Regions from separate parts of the Paenibacillus sp. FSL P4-0127 genome, predicted to be linked through region 1. Evidence: riboswitches for the same ligand, from Rfam matches in the RefSeq annotation. Region 1 holds a riboswitch; each other region holds the start of a gene.
What was found. Region 1 has a riboswitch for cyclic di-AMP ahead of NYE74_RS20070 (3D domain-containing protein). Riboswitches for the same ligand answer to the same signal wherever they lie in the genome.
Positions count from the first base shown of each region.

Region 2: another riboswitch for cyclic di-AMP. It lies ahead of NYE74_RS02600 (C40 family peptidase); the one in region 1 lies ahead of NYE74_RS20070 (3D domain-containing protein).
Region 3: another riboswitch for cyclic di-AMP. It lies ahead of NYE74_RS03030 (3D domain-containing protein); the one in region 1 lies ahead of NYE74_RS20070 (3D domain-containing protein).

Region 1 is NZ_JBBOWY010000001.1:4,434,214-4,439,294, reverse strand. Features, by position in the region: gene NYE74_RS20080 (amino acid ABC transporter ATP-binding protein) at 1-587, shown strand, start outside; gene NYE74_RS20075 (transposase) at 1,171-2,085, shown strand; cyclic di-AMP (ydaO/yuaA leader) riboswitch at 2,559-2,734, shown strand; gene NYE74_RS20070 (3D domain-containing protein) at 2,740-3,435, shown strand; gene NYE74_RS20065 (polysaccharide deacetylase family protein) at 3,515-4,345, opposite strand; gene NYE74_RS20060 (dihydroorotate dehydrogenase electron transfer subunit) at 4,497-5,081, shown strand, end outside.
Region 2 is NZ_JBBOWY010000001.1:608,389-613,469, forward strand. Features, by position in the region: gene NYE74_RS02590 (M1 family metallopeptidase) at 1-1,663, shown strand, start outside; gene NYE74_RS02595 (hypothetical protein) at 1,757-2,587, shown strand; cyclic di-AMP (ydaO/yuaA leader) riboswitch at 2,809-2,945, shown strand; gene NYE74_RS02600 (C40 family peptidase) at 2,949-3,419, shown strand; cyclic di-AMP (ydaO/yuaA leader) riboswitch at 3,666-3,807, shown strand; gene NYE74_RS02605 (C40 family peptidase) at 3,812-4,294, shown strand; gene NYE74_RS02610 (GNAT family N-acetyltransferase) at 4,535-5,038, shown strand.
Region 3 is NZ_JBBOWY010000001.1:706,707-711,787, reverse strand. Features, by position in the region: gene NYE74_RS03040 (HD domain-containing protein) at 1-1,182, shown strand, start outside; gene NYE74_RS03035 (TatD family hydrolase) at 1,199-1,987, shown strand; cyclic di-AMP (ydaO/yuaA leader) riboswitch at 2,182-2,392, shown strand; gene NYE74_RS03030 (3D domain-containing protein) at 2,722-3,858, shown strand; gene rnmV (ribonuclease M5) at 4,037-4,591, shown strand; gene rsmA (16S rRNA (adenine(1518)-N(6)/adenine(1519)-N(6))-dimethyltransferase RsmA) at 4,588-5,081, shown strand, end outside.

The sequences.
Region 1 (5,081 bases):
GTCTGAACCTGCTCGAGGTTCCGACGGAAGGCGAAATCCGGTTTGAAGGCGAATCGATTACCGGGAAGGGCCACAACATCAACAAAACCCGGGAGAAAATGGGCATGGTGTTTCAACATTTCAACCTGTTCCCGCACAAAACGGTGATCGACAACATTACGTTGGCTCCGGTTCGCGTGAAAAAAATGGAGAAAAGCTCAGCGGAGAAGATCGCCGTTGAACTGCTGCGGACGGTCGGACTGGAGGATAAGCGGAACGCGTATCCTGCCCAACTATCCGGCGGACAGAAGCAGCGGATCGCGATCGCCCGCGCGCTGGCGATGGAGCCGCACGTCATGCTGTTTGACGAGCCTACTTCGGCGCTTGACCCGGAAATGGTCGGCGAGGTGCTGGACGTGATGAAGAGCCTGGCGGAACGGGGGATGACGATGGTCATCGTCACCCATGAAATGGGCTTTGCCCGCGAGGTCGGCGACCGCATCCTGTTCATGGATCAGGGCGTGATTCTCGAGCAGGGGACGCCGCAGCAGGTGTTTGGCGCGCCGCAGCACCAGCGCACGAAGGATTTTTTAAGCAAAGTGCTGTAGTGCCTTTAAGCTAGTATCCTCATATGTTTTTATTTCACTTCACCATATTTTTTCTTCTGATATCAAGTGAACTCCTCTTAATTTAGCAGAATCCTGCTTTCGAGGAGTTCACTTTTAATTCGTAAACTCGACCTCGTTTTCTCTATTCAAGGCGTCTATATATGAAATGCTGTTACCTCAGCTCAAGACCAGTCGAAAGATCAATGCTGAAGGCCACTTCAGAAGTTTTTTAGCTCAAAAATCGAGATCGGTGCTTGAAGAAATAAATGATGACTTTGGCTCTATTGATTCCAGGATGACGGACTGAGGTGGCTGTCTATAGCGTTTGTGTCTTGGTGTTCCTGCCTTGGTGTTCCTGCCTGCTGCCTGCCTTTGCACGATTATCCCCTTCTTTCAGGAGCAGGGAGCAGGGGGTGGGGGTTAGAGCAAGGGTTCCAAAAAAGAGAGAACAAAAAAACAAAAAAAGGGGGAAAAAATGAGGCGGTTCAGGTGAGATTTTTGGCTTGATAAGAGAACGCGTGTTTGGTATAATGAAATAAATGGAATTTATGTTCGTGTATTCTTGATTCGGGGGCGAGCGAATATGGAAGTCAATACGGAAACGGAACTTCAACCATTCAGCAGCCGTTTTAACAGCGAGCAGGACTGCATGGAGGCGCTGATCGCGATGAAGTGGCCAAGCGGCTTCGTCTGCCCGCGCTGCGCTTACACCCGGTGCAGCCGTCTGTCTTCCCGGCATATCCCTTTGTTCGAGTGCGGAAAGTGCAAGCATCAAACATCTCCTTTGGTCGGCACGATTTTTGAAGGAACGCATCTGCCCTTGCTCAAGTGGTTCGAGGCCCTGGATTTATTCCTGCTCCCGGGCGGCATCTCGGCGCTGCGGCTGAGCAAGGTGATCCGGGTCACCTACAAAACCGCCTGGTCGATGCTGCACAAAATACGTCATGCCGTGGGGGAGTTCGATGCCCGGGAGCTGCTCTCCGGAGACGTGAAGGTGAACAGCGATCAGTATGGGCGTAATCCGTCCCGGTGTCAGCTTTCGCATCCGTACGCCTCGGCGGTCGTAGCGGGATGCACGGTCACGGAGTCGGGCGAGCCGGAGCAGGTCAAAATCCGCCTGGTGCCGCATAAGCGGGGAGGCGAAAAGAGGGCAAACCGTCGCGATCTAACCGTGTTTATTGGCGGGCATGTGGATGTCCGTACATCGGCGGTGCAGTTGTTCTCTCAGGCCTTTCGGCTATATGCGCCCTTGCGGAGAGTGGTGAGAGAGGCGTGGGAATCGCTGAAGGGTACGTATGGAGCCTTGGGACTGAAGCATCTGCAGGCGTACCTGAACGAATACACCATACGCCGCCGGCTGCGCCTGTCCGGAGGACTGCCCGGAGCGGAAGAAACGCTGCGGCAGAAGTTGCTGCGCATGTGTGTGGCAATTCCGGCGATTCCTTACCGCCGGCTGATCGCACGCCAACCGAATCAGTCCCTTGCGGCTGCAGCCTGATAGAAATGATTGAACGCTACGGACATTGCACAAACGGATTCAGACTGCAGCAAGATCACGGTTTTTTCTTTTTTTCCGTTGTCTTGCCCCATTCTCCCGTCAGGTCTGCTTCACTTCACTTCTCCTAAACCTTCTTTTCCCGAACCTGGCTAATGATCTATGAACAGATTTATTGATCTCGAACATATCTGCTTTTCCCAAGCATATCTGCTTCTCCCGAACAACACATCTTCTTCTCTGCTTCCTGATCAAACGGGATAATCGTGCAAAGCCGTCCGGACAGCGGATGTTAATCTGCCGACCACCCCACCGGCCTTCCCTTTCCTCAAGATTGGCTAGAAGCTTGTTTGTACGTTACAACATGATGAGTTGTTACTTTTTTTACATGATTCCATAAATAAATAATAGCGGCAGAATGCGGGTTTGCGCGTTTTGGATACTATTTCCTGTCCAATTGGTTACAAAATTGTGATATATTCAGATAGCCAAAACCTGCCTCGGCAGGTGCGGGGGATGATTCAGCGAATAACGGAACGTTAAACGAAACGTGACCGGTTTTCTTGGGGTGAAGCGCTCGCATTGGGCGCCGGGGATAATCCTTTTTCCCGAATCCGACAACTAACTCCGCAGGCGTATAAAAGGAGGAAGAACAGCATGAAAAATCTCTTATTCTCGAAGATTGCAAAAACAACGTTGGTAGCCGCAAGTTTGGCGGCGGTTTTACAGACGGTACCTGTGCACGCGGATGCGGTACATACGACGGAAGAAGGAGATACCTTCTATCTGTTGGCCAAAAAGTACGGAGTCGGCTTGGAGCAATTGATGAACGCCAATCAGGGGATTGATCCCGGCAATATATACGAGGGGCTGAAGTTGATGATTCCGGAAATGGAGGCTCCCGAAGCGAAAGCAGCGGCGCCGGAATCGAACCAGGCTCCCGCGGCAAAGACGATGAAAGCCGACGCGGTGTCGGGGCCGACCGTATTGCCGTCGGACAAAGTCGTCGAAGCCTGGGGCAAAACGTTTAATTATTCCCATACGATTCAGGTGAAAGCATCGGCATACTCGGCGGCCGCCGACGAAAACGGAAAATGGGGCGCGGTCGATTATTTCGGAAACCCGTTAAAGCTGGGCACGATCGCCGTCGACCCGGACGTGATTCCGATGGGAACGAAGGTACTGGTCACCGGATATAATCATGATGGCTTGCCGAAGCAGGCGTTTGTGGCCACGGCCAGCGATCAGGGGGGCGCGATCAAAGGCAACCGCATCGACATCTTCATTCCCGGCAGCGTCAAATCCGTCGAATCGTTCGGGTTTCAGGATGTCACCCTGTACGTGTTGAAGTAAATTCGTTTGCTTATATGTAGATCCAGTAAAGAAAGTGCGAGCGCTAGACCATTGGGTCTGATGCTCGCGCTTTTCTTTTTTATCTATACTTCGCCGTATTTAGCAATTCGGCCAAATCGACAAACTGGTAACCTTTGTCCCGCAGCGTTTGGATAATGTCCGGCAAAGCTTGGATCGTACCGTTTAAATTGGATCCTACTCCGCCGCCGGCATGAAAAAGAACGATCGAACCGGGCTCTATGGCGCCGAGCACGTTGTTTTCGACCTTGGATTTGTTCAGCCCTTTCCAATCCAGCGAATCCACGTTCCAGTTGACGATGGTGTAGCCGTTTTGCTTTGCCCATTTAATTTGCGGCTCCCGGATTTCGCCGTAAGGAGGACGGATCAGCTTGGGCCGGTACCCGGCGGTTTGCTGAATGATTTTTTCCGTACGCAAAATTTCCGTTTGAAATTGCTTGAGCGACCGTTTTCCGAAATTCGGGTGGCCAAAGGAGTGATTGCCGATCAGGTGGCCTTCCCGGCGTATCCGTTTTACCAGGGCAGGGAATTTTTTGGCCCGGTTGCCGACAATAAAAAAGGTCGCCTTCACACCTTCCTTCTGTAAAATGTTTAAAATTTGCGGTGTAAATCTCGGATCCGGCCCGTCGTCAAACGTCAGCGCCACTTGCTTGACCTCAGGTCCGCGAAATTTGAACGTTTCGGAATATTTGCGCCGAAGCTCGCTTAAATCGGCCGGCTTCGGTTTGGCGTCCGCCCGGGCGGCTTGAGCTTTTGCTTCCTTGTCGCCGGGCTGCAGCGCAGCAGCCGCAACGCGGGACGTTTCGGAAGAAACCGATACGACGGGCATGCTGCCCCCGATTACTGCGAGAATGAAAACGGAAATCAGGAAGTTTCTGAACAGGGTAGTCAACATTTTTCCTCCTTCGTCCGGGTACTGTTATGATTTGGTATGCCCATCTTTAACGGGATTTATAAAGACACAATTATGAAAAACATCACAGACGTTCTTCCCGAAAAATTGCATCCTTTGATGAAGCAGACGTAAGGAAGAGGTGGATTTGATGGCTATCGTGGTAAGCAACAGGCGGGTTGCCGATGACGTGTTTTTATTGACGGCGGAAGGCAGCTTTGCCGGGAAAATGGGCCAGTTTTATATGCTCCGCGCCGGCGAACGGTATCCATTGCTGTCGCGGCCGATCAGCATTTTCGATTTGACGGAGGACCGGATCGGATTTTTGTACCGGATTGCCGGGGAAGGAACCAGCCTGATCTCTCAGCTGAAGCCTGGCGATCCGCTCCGGATGGAAGGGCCTTTCGGCAACGGCTTTCCCTCGCTAACGGGAAAAACGGCATTCATCGGCGGCGGCATCGGTATCGCCCCGTTTTATTTTGCCCTCAAAACGGCGCCACAGGCTGACGTATATCTCGGCTTCAGCCGGGAAGCGTACATGGTCGAAGAGTTTCGCCAGGCATCCGCGGGCCGGACTATCGTTGATGTGGGCGGTTCGATACTCGACCGCGCCGATTTTGACGCTTATGACACAATCATCGCCTGCGGGCCGCATTCGATGCTGCAAGCCGTGCAGCAAAAGCAGGCAAGCGCGGGAAGCCGGGCCAAAGTGTACGTGTCTTTGGAAAACCGGATG
Region 2 (5,081 bases), 3.8 Mb from region 1:
CCCTAACGCCTTCTCCTCACCGGACACCACGTTTATGAAAGAATCGGGCGGCAAGCTGCGCGGAGATATCATGCCTAAGGACGGCTGGGGCTCCATGGAAATCACCGAACTGCGGACGACGGACGGCATTTCCCTGCTCCACCGGCTGCAGTATGTGCAGCCGGATGACGGCAACGCGAAGGACAAAACTTTGGCCAAAGTCCGTCTGCCCGTAGCGGTTCAAGGCGGGGAAAGCCTTACGTTGAAGATGAAGTTCACCGTCAAGCTGCCGAAGGTTTTTGCGCGGATGGGGACGGCGGGGAATTTCGTGATGGCCGGGCAGTGGTTTCCGAAAATCAGCGTGTATGAGCCTGCGGGCACCCGGGGGCGCGCGGCGGAAGGCTGGAATCTCCATCAATACCACGGAAATTCCGAATTCTATGCCGACTTTGGCATATACAGCGTGAGAATTAATGTGCCTGAAGCCTATACCGTTGCCGCTACCGGATTTCAGACGAAAAAAGCCGCCGTCAAAGGCGGACGGAAAACGGTGCAGTTTTACGCCGACGATGTTCATGACTTCGCCTGGGCAGCTTCCCCCGATTTCATTTACGCGGAAGAGCCGTTTTCCTCCTCCGAGGTGCCGGGCGTGCGGATCAAGCTTTACCTGGACCCCGCCCATCAGGATTTGAAAGAGCGCTACTTCTATGCGGCCAAATCGGCTTTGTCCAATTTCAGCAGGTGGTACGGACGGTATCCTTATTCCACCCTGTCCATCGTGGTGCCCCCCGCGGACGGAAACGGAGCCGGCGGGATGGAATACCCGACGCTTGTGACCGCTTTTGGCGCTAGCGGCGATTCTCCCGGTTACGATGAGCTGGAGCGGACGGTCATTCATGAAATCGCGCACCAGTTTTTTTACGGCATGATCGCTAGCAATGAATTTGAAGAGGCTTGGCTGGATGAAGGCTTCGCTTCCTATGCGGAGGACAAATTAATGGAGCAGGAGTTCGGCATCACCCCGGCGCTCCCGATCCAGGCCGCCCTGATTTCCTCACCGGCTCCGCTGACCCAGAACGCCTGGAAGTACGGATCCAGCGACGGCTATACCAAAAATGTCTATTACCGCGGCAAGCTTATTTTGCTCGATATTGAACGCCAGGTGGGAAGCAAAACGATGAAGCGCATTTTAACGGTATACGCCCACAAGTACCGCTTTAAACATCCAACGACGGCCGATTTCCAGCGGGTGGTCGAACAGGTCACCGGGCGCAGCTGGAAAAACTATTTTTCGCAGTATGTATACGATGGCAAAATGGCCGACTTCTCCGTCGACAAAATCACGGTGAATCCGCTCCTCCAGGACGGGACCGCCGTTTACGAATCCACCGTCGTCATCTCCCGCAGAGGGGCGACCTATCCGAAGGTACCCTTGCAGTTCACGTTCAAGGACGGCCATACGGTGCGAAAACAATGGAGAGGCGAGGACAGCCGCGTCGAGCTTAAACTGCAATACAAGGAACCGCTTGCTTGGGTGCAAATCGATCCCGACTATTCGCTGGTGGTCGAAAACAAACACATCAACAATTATTTGAAGACGGAAGTACCCGAGCCCCTTCTTTCGCGCTCCAATATGAGCGTGACCAAGCTGCTGGAAGCCCTGCTCGGAACACTTATATGGTAAACGCCGGCAGAACTCAGCTTATGCTTCTGAAGTAGTTTTGCTCGAAGCATATCGAGTAAAGCAACGCTCGCAAAACTTTTAAGAGGTGAAAATATGACTTATGTGCGTCAGGGGTGGAGCCTGCTGAAAAGCCAGTTTCCCTCCGTCATCATTTTGTTCCTGTATCAACTGCTGTGGGGATTGTTTTTGTACCGCCTGGTCGATACCGCCGTTACCGCGCTACTGCAAAGGCATCCGGATCCGCCGCCCACGCAACTCAGCCGAATTCTGTTCCTGCTGGAAGGGCGTATCCATTTGGGGAGCAATCCGGACGTCCGCCTCTATTTAGGATTGCTGATCGGCATGGCGGTCCTACGCCTCCTGCTCACGCCTCTTATTCAAGCGGGAATTCTATACGGGCTTGTCCCCTCCGAGAGCCGTGGACACGGACTGCCGTTGTTCCGCGGAATGAAAGAATTCTGGAAGCCGGTTGTCCTGTTTTATGCCATTGAACTTATTTTAATCATTATCCCGGCCTTCTGGGTTATTCCCAAGCTCCTTGTTTTATGGCCGCATCTGCTGGGGGCCGGAGGACAGATGGCCCCGCTGCTGAAGGGTCTCATCTACATCCTGGGCTGGTTCGTATACGGCTGGCTGGTGAGACAATGCATTCTCTACGTACAATTTGGGTACTTGTTCAAATCAAGCGTCTGGGGTTCCCTCCTCGTCTGCTTCCGGCACCTTCTTCAGGGCATCGGGATCTCCTGCATACTGGGCGCATTCGGGCTGGGCGTGTTCCTGCTGTTCGGAACGGTCTCCTGGATCTGGACCGGAATGCTGGCGCTGATCCTCCAGCAAACCTATCCTCTCTGTCGCAGCGCTTTTAAAATTTGGCAGGTCACCTCGCAATATCGCCTCTGGCAGACAAAAACCGAGAAAAGTTAAAATTTTTTCATCTCTCTGAAACCTTTACGGCACAAGGCCTCCGCGACTTTGCGAAGGCCTTGTGTCAGGTTTTCCCCTCTTAGTCTCGCGAATTAACCATTGCCAAATGATCCCTGTCTTTGTTAAAATAACAGCAACACAATTTCAGTAACAGTTTTGTAATTATTTTTGTCATCTTTGGCAGGAAAATAGCAAGTTACGTCGAATAAGTCTTATCAGGTGAGAAATCAAAGCCGAATTCCCTGCGCCGGGGAAACGGGGGAACCACTTTGGGTGAATTGATCTCGTAAGCGAGGGATCATAGGGAACCTTCAACCGAATCCTTAAGCTAACCTCGTAGGCATTGGAAGGAGCATAATTCTTGAAAAAGCGTTTGACCGTAACAGCAGTAAGTTTTGCATTGCTTTTCACGATCGGAACCGGCAGCGTTTTCGCGGATTCCAAACTGGACAGCGCCATTGAAGAAGGCCTCGGATCTCCTTACTCCGCAGGCGGAACAACAACGTCCGGTTTTGATTGCTCCGGATTTACGATGTATGTATTTAACAAGCTCGGCATCGATCTTCCTCATCAATCGGGCTCCCAATTTGAGATGGGAACAAGCGTTTCCAAGGATGAATTAATCGCAGGCGATCTGGTGTTCTTCAACACTTCCGGCGATGGCATATCTCATGTTGGTATTTATGTCGGCGACGGCAAATTTGCGCATGCCTCTTCTTCCAAAGGAGTTGTCATCAGCAAACTGAGCGAAAGTTACTACGAGAAGCGGTATGTTGGAGCTAAGCGCATTATGAGCTCCGAGAAATTTGAAGCTGTGACAGCCGAACAGTAGTCGCAATCCATAACGAATTCGACAAACCCGCAGGGATGATTGGGATACCACGTCTCCTGCGGGTTTTTCCTGTCTACGGATGATCCCCCTTAGGAATCAATACCCAGATCACTCCGCTCCTCACACAGGCCAAAAGCATCCTTTTTGCCGGGAAACTTGCCAATGTTGGCCCACTTTGGTAAAATGACCAACAGAAATAGTAACAACTTTGTAATTTTTGTTGTGACGTCGTTTTTGGGTGCATACTACATGAAACTGCCGAATTCCCCGCACCCGGGAAACGGGGGAACCACATCAGTCAGGGTGAATTGATCCCGCTTCAAAGGGATCATAGGGAGCCTTCAACCGAATCCTTAAGCTAACCTCGCAGGCCTTGGAAGGAGTTAGACATCTTGAGAAAGACTTTAGCAGCAGCGGTAACGAGTTTGGCTCTATGTTTCAGTCTGGGAACGGGAAGCGCCTTTGCGGACGAGCAGGAAACGTCGCTCTCCAACATCGTCAATTCCGTGTACGGCACGCCTTACAAATACGGCGGCACCAGTACGGCCGGATTTGATTGCTCCGGGTTTACGCGGTATGTGTTCGAACAAATGGGCGTTACGCTTCCTCGCGTATCCACGGCCCAATACAAGGTAGGAACTCCGGTATCAAAAAGCAAGCTGCAAGCCGGCGATCTTGTCTTCTTTAACACCCTGGGTGGCGGAAAAGTATCGCATGTGGGCGTCTACGTTGGCGACGGAGAATTTGCCCATGCCTCTTCATCCAAAGGAATCCGGATCGACAAATTGAGCAGCAGTTATTACCAGAACCGCTTCGTTGGCGCGAAGCGGGTGCTCAGCAAATACGGTTATTCCGTATACGCCGCGGAATCCTGAACCTCCGCCGGCGCTTAATTTCGCTCCGCATGACCTGTCAGCCGTAAGCTTATCTTCGGAATTGGCTTGCGGTTTTTTTCATCCCTATCTATATAACGAAGCGACACGCCAAAAGGTTACCGATTTTTTGTTGATTTCCATAAATCCACAGGTGTCCGAGAGACGGCAGAACCTTTACAAGTCAAGTAAATCCCGTTAGAGTGAGGGTAATAGGAATGCCGTTTTTAAAGGAGGATCCCAATGGATAAACCGATTGTTCAGTTTCGCATCGTTCCCATGGAAGAGAGCCACGGCGCAGAAATCTGCACCTGGCGGTACGATTCTCCCTATGATGTTTACAGCTGGCTTCCTTGGGAACAAATGAAAGCGCTCGATGTCGAATTCGGCAACCCGGCGATCAGAGCGGAGCAATACGTGTCCGTGCTGGACGAGAACGGAGAACTCGCCGGATTTGCCCAATATTTCCCGTTGGAAAGGGTTACGCGGCTCGGTATCGGTATGAAGCCGGAATTGTGCGGACAAGGGCTCGGCAAACGGTTTGTAACGGCGATCGTCGAGGAGGCGCTGCGGCGGAAACCGGGCCATGAGATCGATTTGGAAGTGCTGACGTGGAACACCCGGGCGATTCGCGCTTATCAAAAGGCCGGCTTCACCATCACGGACCTTTACGACAAAATGACCCCTGGCGGCATCTCCAAGCCTTTTTATTGCATGGTGTATCGAGGGTCTCACCCCTCATCCTAAAAATGCTCCCGATCCATTAGATCGGACTTGCTATGAAGTTTAT
Region 3 (5,081 bases), 3.7 Mb from region 1:
CGTCTTCGCCGCATCCGTCAGCTGGGAACGTCTTATTTGACGTTTCATGGCGCAGAGCACAGCCGTTTTTCCCATTCCCTGGGTGTCTATGAAATTACGCGCCGGATCATTTCGCAGTTTGAGCGCGGGGGCTACGCCGATTGGCCAAGCGAAGAAAGGATGGTTGCCTTGTGCGCCGCGCTGCTGCATGACCTGGGTCATGGTCCGTTTTCGCATTCGATCGAAGAGGCCTTCCAAATGCATCACGAGGATTGGACCTGTAAAATCCTGCTTGGAGATACCGAGGTTGGGGAAGTGCTGCGCACGGTAGAGCCGGATTTTCCGGACAAGGTCGCAGCGGTGATCCGTAAAGATTACCACAACCCGATCGTCGTTAATCTCGTCACCAGCCCGCTGGATGCCGACCGGATGGATTATTTGCTGCGGGACGCTTATTTTACCGGCGTCAATTACGGTACGATCGACGTGGACCGGATTTTGCGGATGCTGCGCCCTTACAACGGCCGGGTGGTTGTCAAGGAATCGGGCATGCACGCGGTGGAAGACTATTTAATGTCCCGTTATCAAATGTATTGGCAGGTGTATTTTCACCCGGTTACCCGCAGCTCGGATATCATTTTGCGGCAGATTTTGCGGCGGGCCAAGGAATTGTACCGGGGCGGCTATACTTTTTCATTTTTGCCTCACCCGCTTCCTTGTCTGTTTCAGGGGGGGATCGGCGTGCGCGATTATTTACTGCTTGACGAAGCGCTGATGCAGACCGCCTTCATGCAGTGGAAAAGCGAGCCGGATGCTTTGCTAAGCGATCTTTGCGGCCGTTTTTTGGACCGGAAATTGTATAAATATGTAGAACTGGAGACAGGCGAACTGGAAATGGTCGAACAGATCCGCCAGGCGTTTGAACAGGCCGGTCTTCATCCCGAATATGACCTGGAAATTGATTTTCCGACCGATCTGCCGTATGATGTGTTCCGTCCGGACGAAGCCGCCGCGGGGAAGCAGATTTTGCTGCTGGACCGGCAGGAGCGGCTGCGGGAAATTTCCGAAGTGTCGGACATCGTCCGCTCGATCAGCGGGCTGCAGCTTGGCAAATACCATTTGTATTATCCGGATAATAAATTACACGCAGTGCGGGATCAATTGCCGCCGGACATCGCCCAAATATTCGAACAAGCACGTTAGGAGGAACGATACGACCATGTTATTCGACACACATACGCATTTGGACGCCCCGCAGTTCGACGAGGATCGGGAGGAAGTGATTCAGCGCGCGATAGAGCAGGGGGTTACGCGCATGATCAACATCGGCTTTAACCGCGAAACGATTCCGTCGACGATGAAGCTGGCGGAAACGTATGATTTCATTTACGCCGCCGTCGGCTGGCACCCGCAGGATGCGATCACGATGAAGGAAGGCGATTTGGATTGGGTCGCCGAGCTTTGCAAGCACGAAAAAGTGGTGGCTATCGGCGAAATCGGCCTTGATTATTATTGGGACACGTCGCCCAAAGACGTGCAGCACGAGGTGTTCCGTAAGCAGATCGGGTTGGCCCGCAGTCTGGGGATGCCGATCTCCATTCATAACCGCGACGCACATGAGGATGTCGTGCGGATTTTGCGCGAGGAAAAGGCGAATGAAGTCGGAGGGGTGATGCACTCCTTCTCCGGCAGCTGGGAAATTGCTAAATTGTGTCTAAATCTGGGATTTCATTTATCGTTTGGCGGGCCGATTACGTTCAAAAATGCAAAGCAGCCCAAAGAGGTCCTGGCCAAAACGCCGCTGGACCGTTTGCTGATCGAAACCGATTCCCCTTATTTAACTCCCCATCCATTTCGTGGGAAGCGGAACGAGTCGGCCCACGTGCGTTTGGTAGCCGAAATGGCGGCCGAGCTGAAGGGGGTCTCTTTTGAGGAAATCGCCGAAATTACCACCCGAAATGCACTGGAACGATTTGGAATACCAAGCATAACGGAGAAAAACCGCTGAAAAAATGAGGATAAACGAAAGATTAATGCTTTTTAACTCAAAACAGCATGTTTATTACATTTTTTTAACCATTTTTTTAAAAAAACGTGGTTGATTGGTTCTTTACAACATGCATCCAAACAGGATAGAATTTTTTCAGTAATCGCTGCGGCTCATTTTTCAGCTTGACGAGCCGTTCGATAACTTGGTTCCGTGAACCAGTCTCGCTGAGTCTCCGCATGGAGAACGGGGGAACCGGCGCAAACATGGATCGGCTGATGCCGGCCAGGTTTGCAAATGATTCCTTTTCAGGGTCTTAGGGGTGAATTCGAGGTCGTTGCGCCATGAGCGAACGAACTGAGAAAGGGCGGCTCTCTTTCGTCCGAACCCGACAGCTAACCTCGTAAGCGTACCAAGAGAGGTAACTCGTGCAGCCTATTACACCTAGACAATCAGGAAGCCACGAAGGGAGTTCCTCTAACTCTTTCTTTGGGCTTCTTTTGTTTTGAATAAAAGTAATAGGGTCGTCATACTGTTGATAAACAGGAGGTGACAAATGCCGATAAAGACTGGGGCAGGGTGCGAAATGCGCGGCTTTGTTTATATTTGAGTTCAAAAGTCAGGGTGGTCTGCTTCGTGATCAAAAGATGACTTTTGAACAACCTCTAAAGCGCGTTTCGTAAACAAGAACTGTAGTCGCGTCAACCGTATCATGCATCGACCTTACGGCGGGACTATGAAGGAGGACGGAAGAAATGGGCATTTTCCGAAACGGGGAGACCCATGAATCACGCTCATCCAGCATGTCTTACGCATTGCGATGGAAGCATGAGAATTTTCGTCAGATTACGCTTGTCGGCGTACTGAGCATCGCAGTAATCATCATCATCCTGATTGGGGCGTTTGGTCAGGAGCGTAAACAAGTATCTCTGGTCATCGATGGAAAGGTTCGGTCGGTGGAAACGACGGAATCGAAGGTGGCGCACCTGCTGGAGGAACAATCCGTTAAGCTTGCGCCGCAAGACACCGTATCGCGTCCGCTCGAGAGCCTGCTTTCGGACGGAGACCGGATCGTGATCGAACGGGCGGTTCCGGTGAAAGTCATCGTGGATGGAACGGCCAAAGTTGACTTTACGACAAAAAACACCGTAAGAGGCGCCATTTCCGAACTGGGCGTCACCCTGAAGCAGGACGATAAAGTAACGCCCGCTTTGGACAGCAAAATTTCCACTAACATGAACATCAAAATTGTTCGCGTTAATAAACACACCGTCAAGCAAGAAGAAGCCGTACCGTTTACCGTTGTCAAAACGGCCGATGAAAGTTTGCCGAAAGGTGAAACCAAGGTCGTTCAGCAAGGCAGAAAAGGGTTGGTTGTCCACACCGTGGAGAAAACTTACGAGGACGGCAAATTCGTGACGAAGCGATGGCTCGGCAAAGAGGTATCCAAAACCGCGCAGCCGAAGGTCATTGCCGTCGGCACCAAGCAGCCGACCGCGGTGTTGTCCGCCAGCATGACCCGCAGCTCGGACGGGGTCAGCGTCAGCGGATTGACAACAAAAGGCGGAGTCTCATTCAAATATAAAAAAATACTTAAAAACGTCACGCTCACCGCTTATTCCTCCGAGGAGGACGGTATTGGAACGCGCACGGCCTCCGGCACCCGCGTTACCGAGGGGCGAACGATCGCCGTGGACAATGATGTTGTGCCGCTGGGCTGGTGGGTCTATATCGAAGGCATCGGCTTCCGGAAAGCGGAGGATACCGGCGGAGCGATTGAGGGCCACAAGATCGACGTGTATTACGACAGCTTAAAGGCGGCTAATAATTTTGGCCGCAAGAAGGGCCGCACGGTTTACGTGATCGGTCCGACAAAACCGGAATTGAATTAATTGGCCCCGCTATCGCTTTATCCGGGGAACGAGATACTTTGAGCGTGTTCAAAAGGCCTTCTTCGTGATAAAAAGATGACTTTTTGAACAACCTCTATTATGATGATGAATAAGACACTTGGATAAGAAGAGGATACGTTCCTCTTCTTTTTGTTGTAAACGGAAGGGAAGAAGACACATGATCAAAGAGGTCATTGTGGTGGAGGGCCGGGATGACACCGTGGCTGTCAAGCGGGCCGTGGAGGCGGATACGATCGAAACTGGCGGCTCCGCGATCAATGAGACGACGCTGCGGAAAATCGCCCTGGCGCAGGAGCGGCGCGGAGTAATCATTTTTACCGATCCCGACCATGCCGGGGAACGGATCCGTAAGATCATCGCCAACCGGGTGCCCGGCTGCAAGCATGCGTTTCTGCGGGAAGCGGATGCGACGAAGCGGGGCGATATCGGGATCGAAAACGCCTCCCCGGAAGCGATCCGCGAGGCTTTGTCGCGCGTGCGCAGCGAGGCGCCGGGAGTAGAGGGCCAGATCGATTGGGAAGACTTGATGACGGCGGGGCTGATCGTGCATCCGGAGGCGGCGGCCCGGCGCAAGGTGCTGGGGGAACTGCTCGGGATCGGATACTGCAACGGCAAACAGCTGTACAAGCGTTTGACGGTGTTCCGGATCAGCCGCGAGGAGTTTGCGGATGCGCTCGCCAAGTTGGAGAATGAAGGGGTACAGAGGCCATGAGCATAAGGGAAGACGTGTCCACGCCGCGGCGGACGAAGGAGATCATACAGCGGTACGGATTTTCGTTTAAGAAAAGCTTGGGACAGAACTTTTTGATCGATCAGAACATCCTTGGCAAAATCGTCGCCGCCGCCGGTCTCGACGCCACTAAAGGGGCGCTCGAAATCGGTCCGGGGATCGGCGCGCTGACAGAGAAGCTGGCGCAGGAAGCGGGCAAGGTCGCGGCCGTGGAAATCGACCAGCGCCTGCTGCCGATCCTGCAGGAGGTGCTGGAGCCGTATCCGCACGTTCGCGTCATTCACGGCGACGTGCTGAAGCTGGACCTTAAGGCGCTGTTTGCCGCCGAATTTTCCGGCGTCAGCGGCGTTAGCGTCGTCGCCAATCTGCCGTATTACGTGACGACGCCGATCCTGATGAAGCTGCTCGAGGAGAAGCTGCCGCTGGAGCATATCGTCGTGATGATCCAGAAGGAAGTGGCGGAGCGCATGGC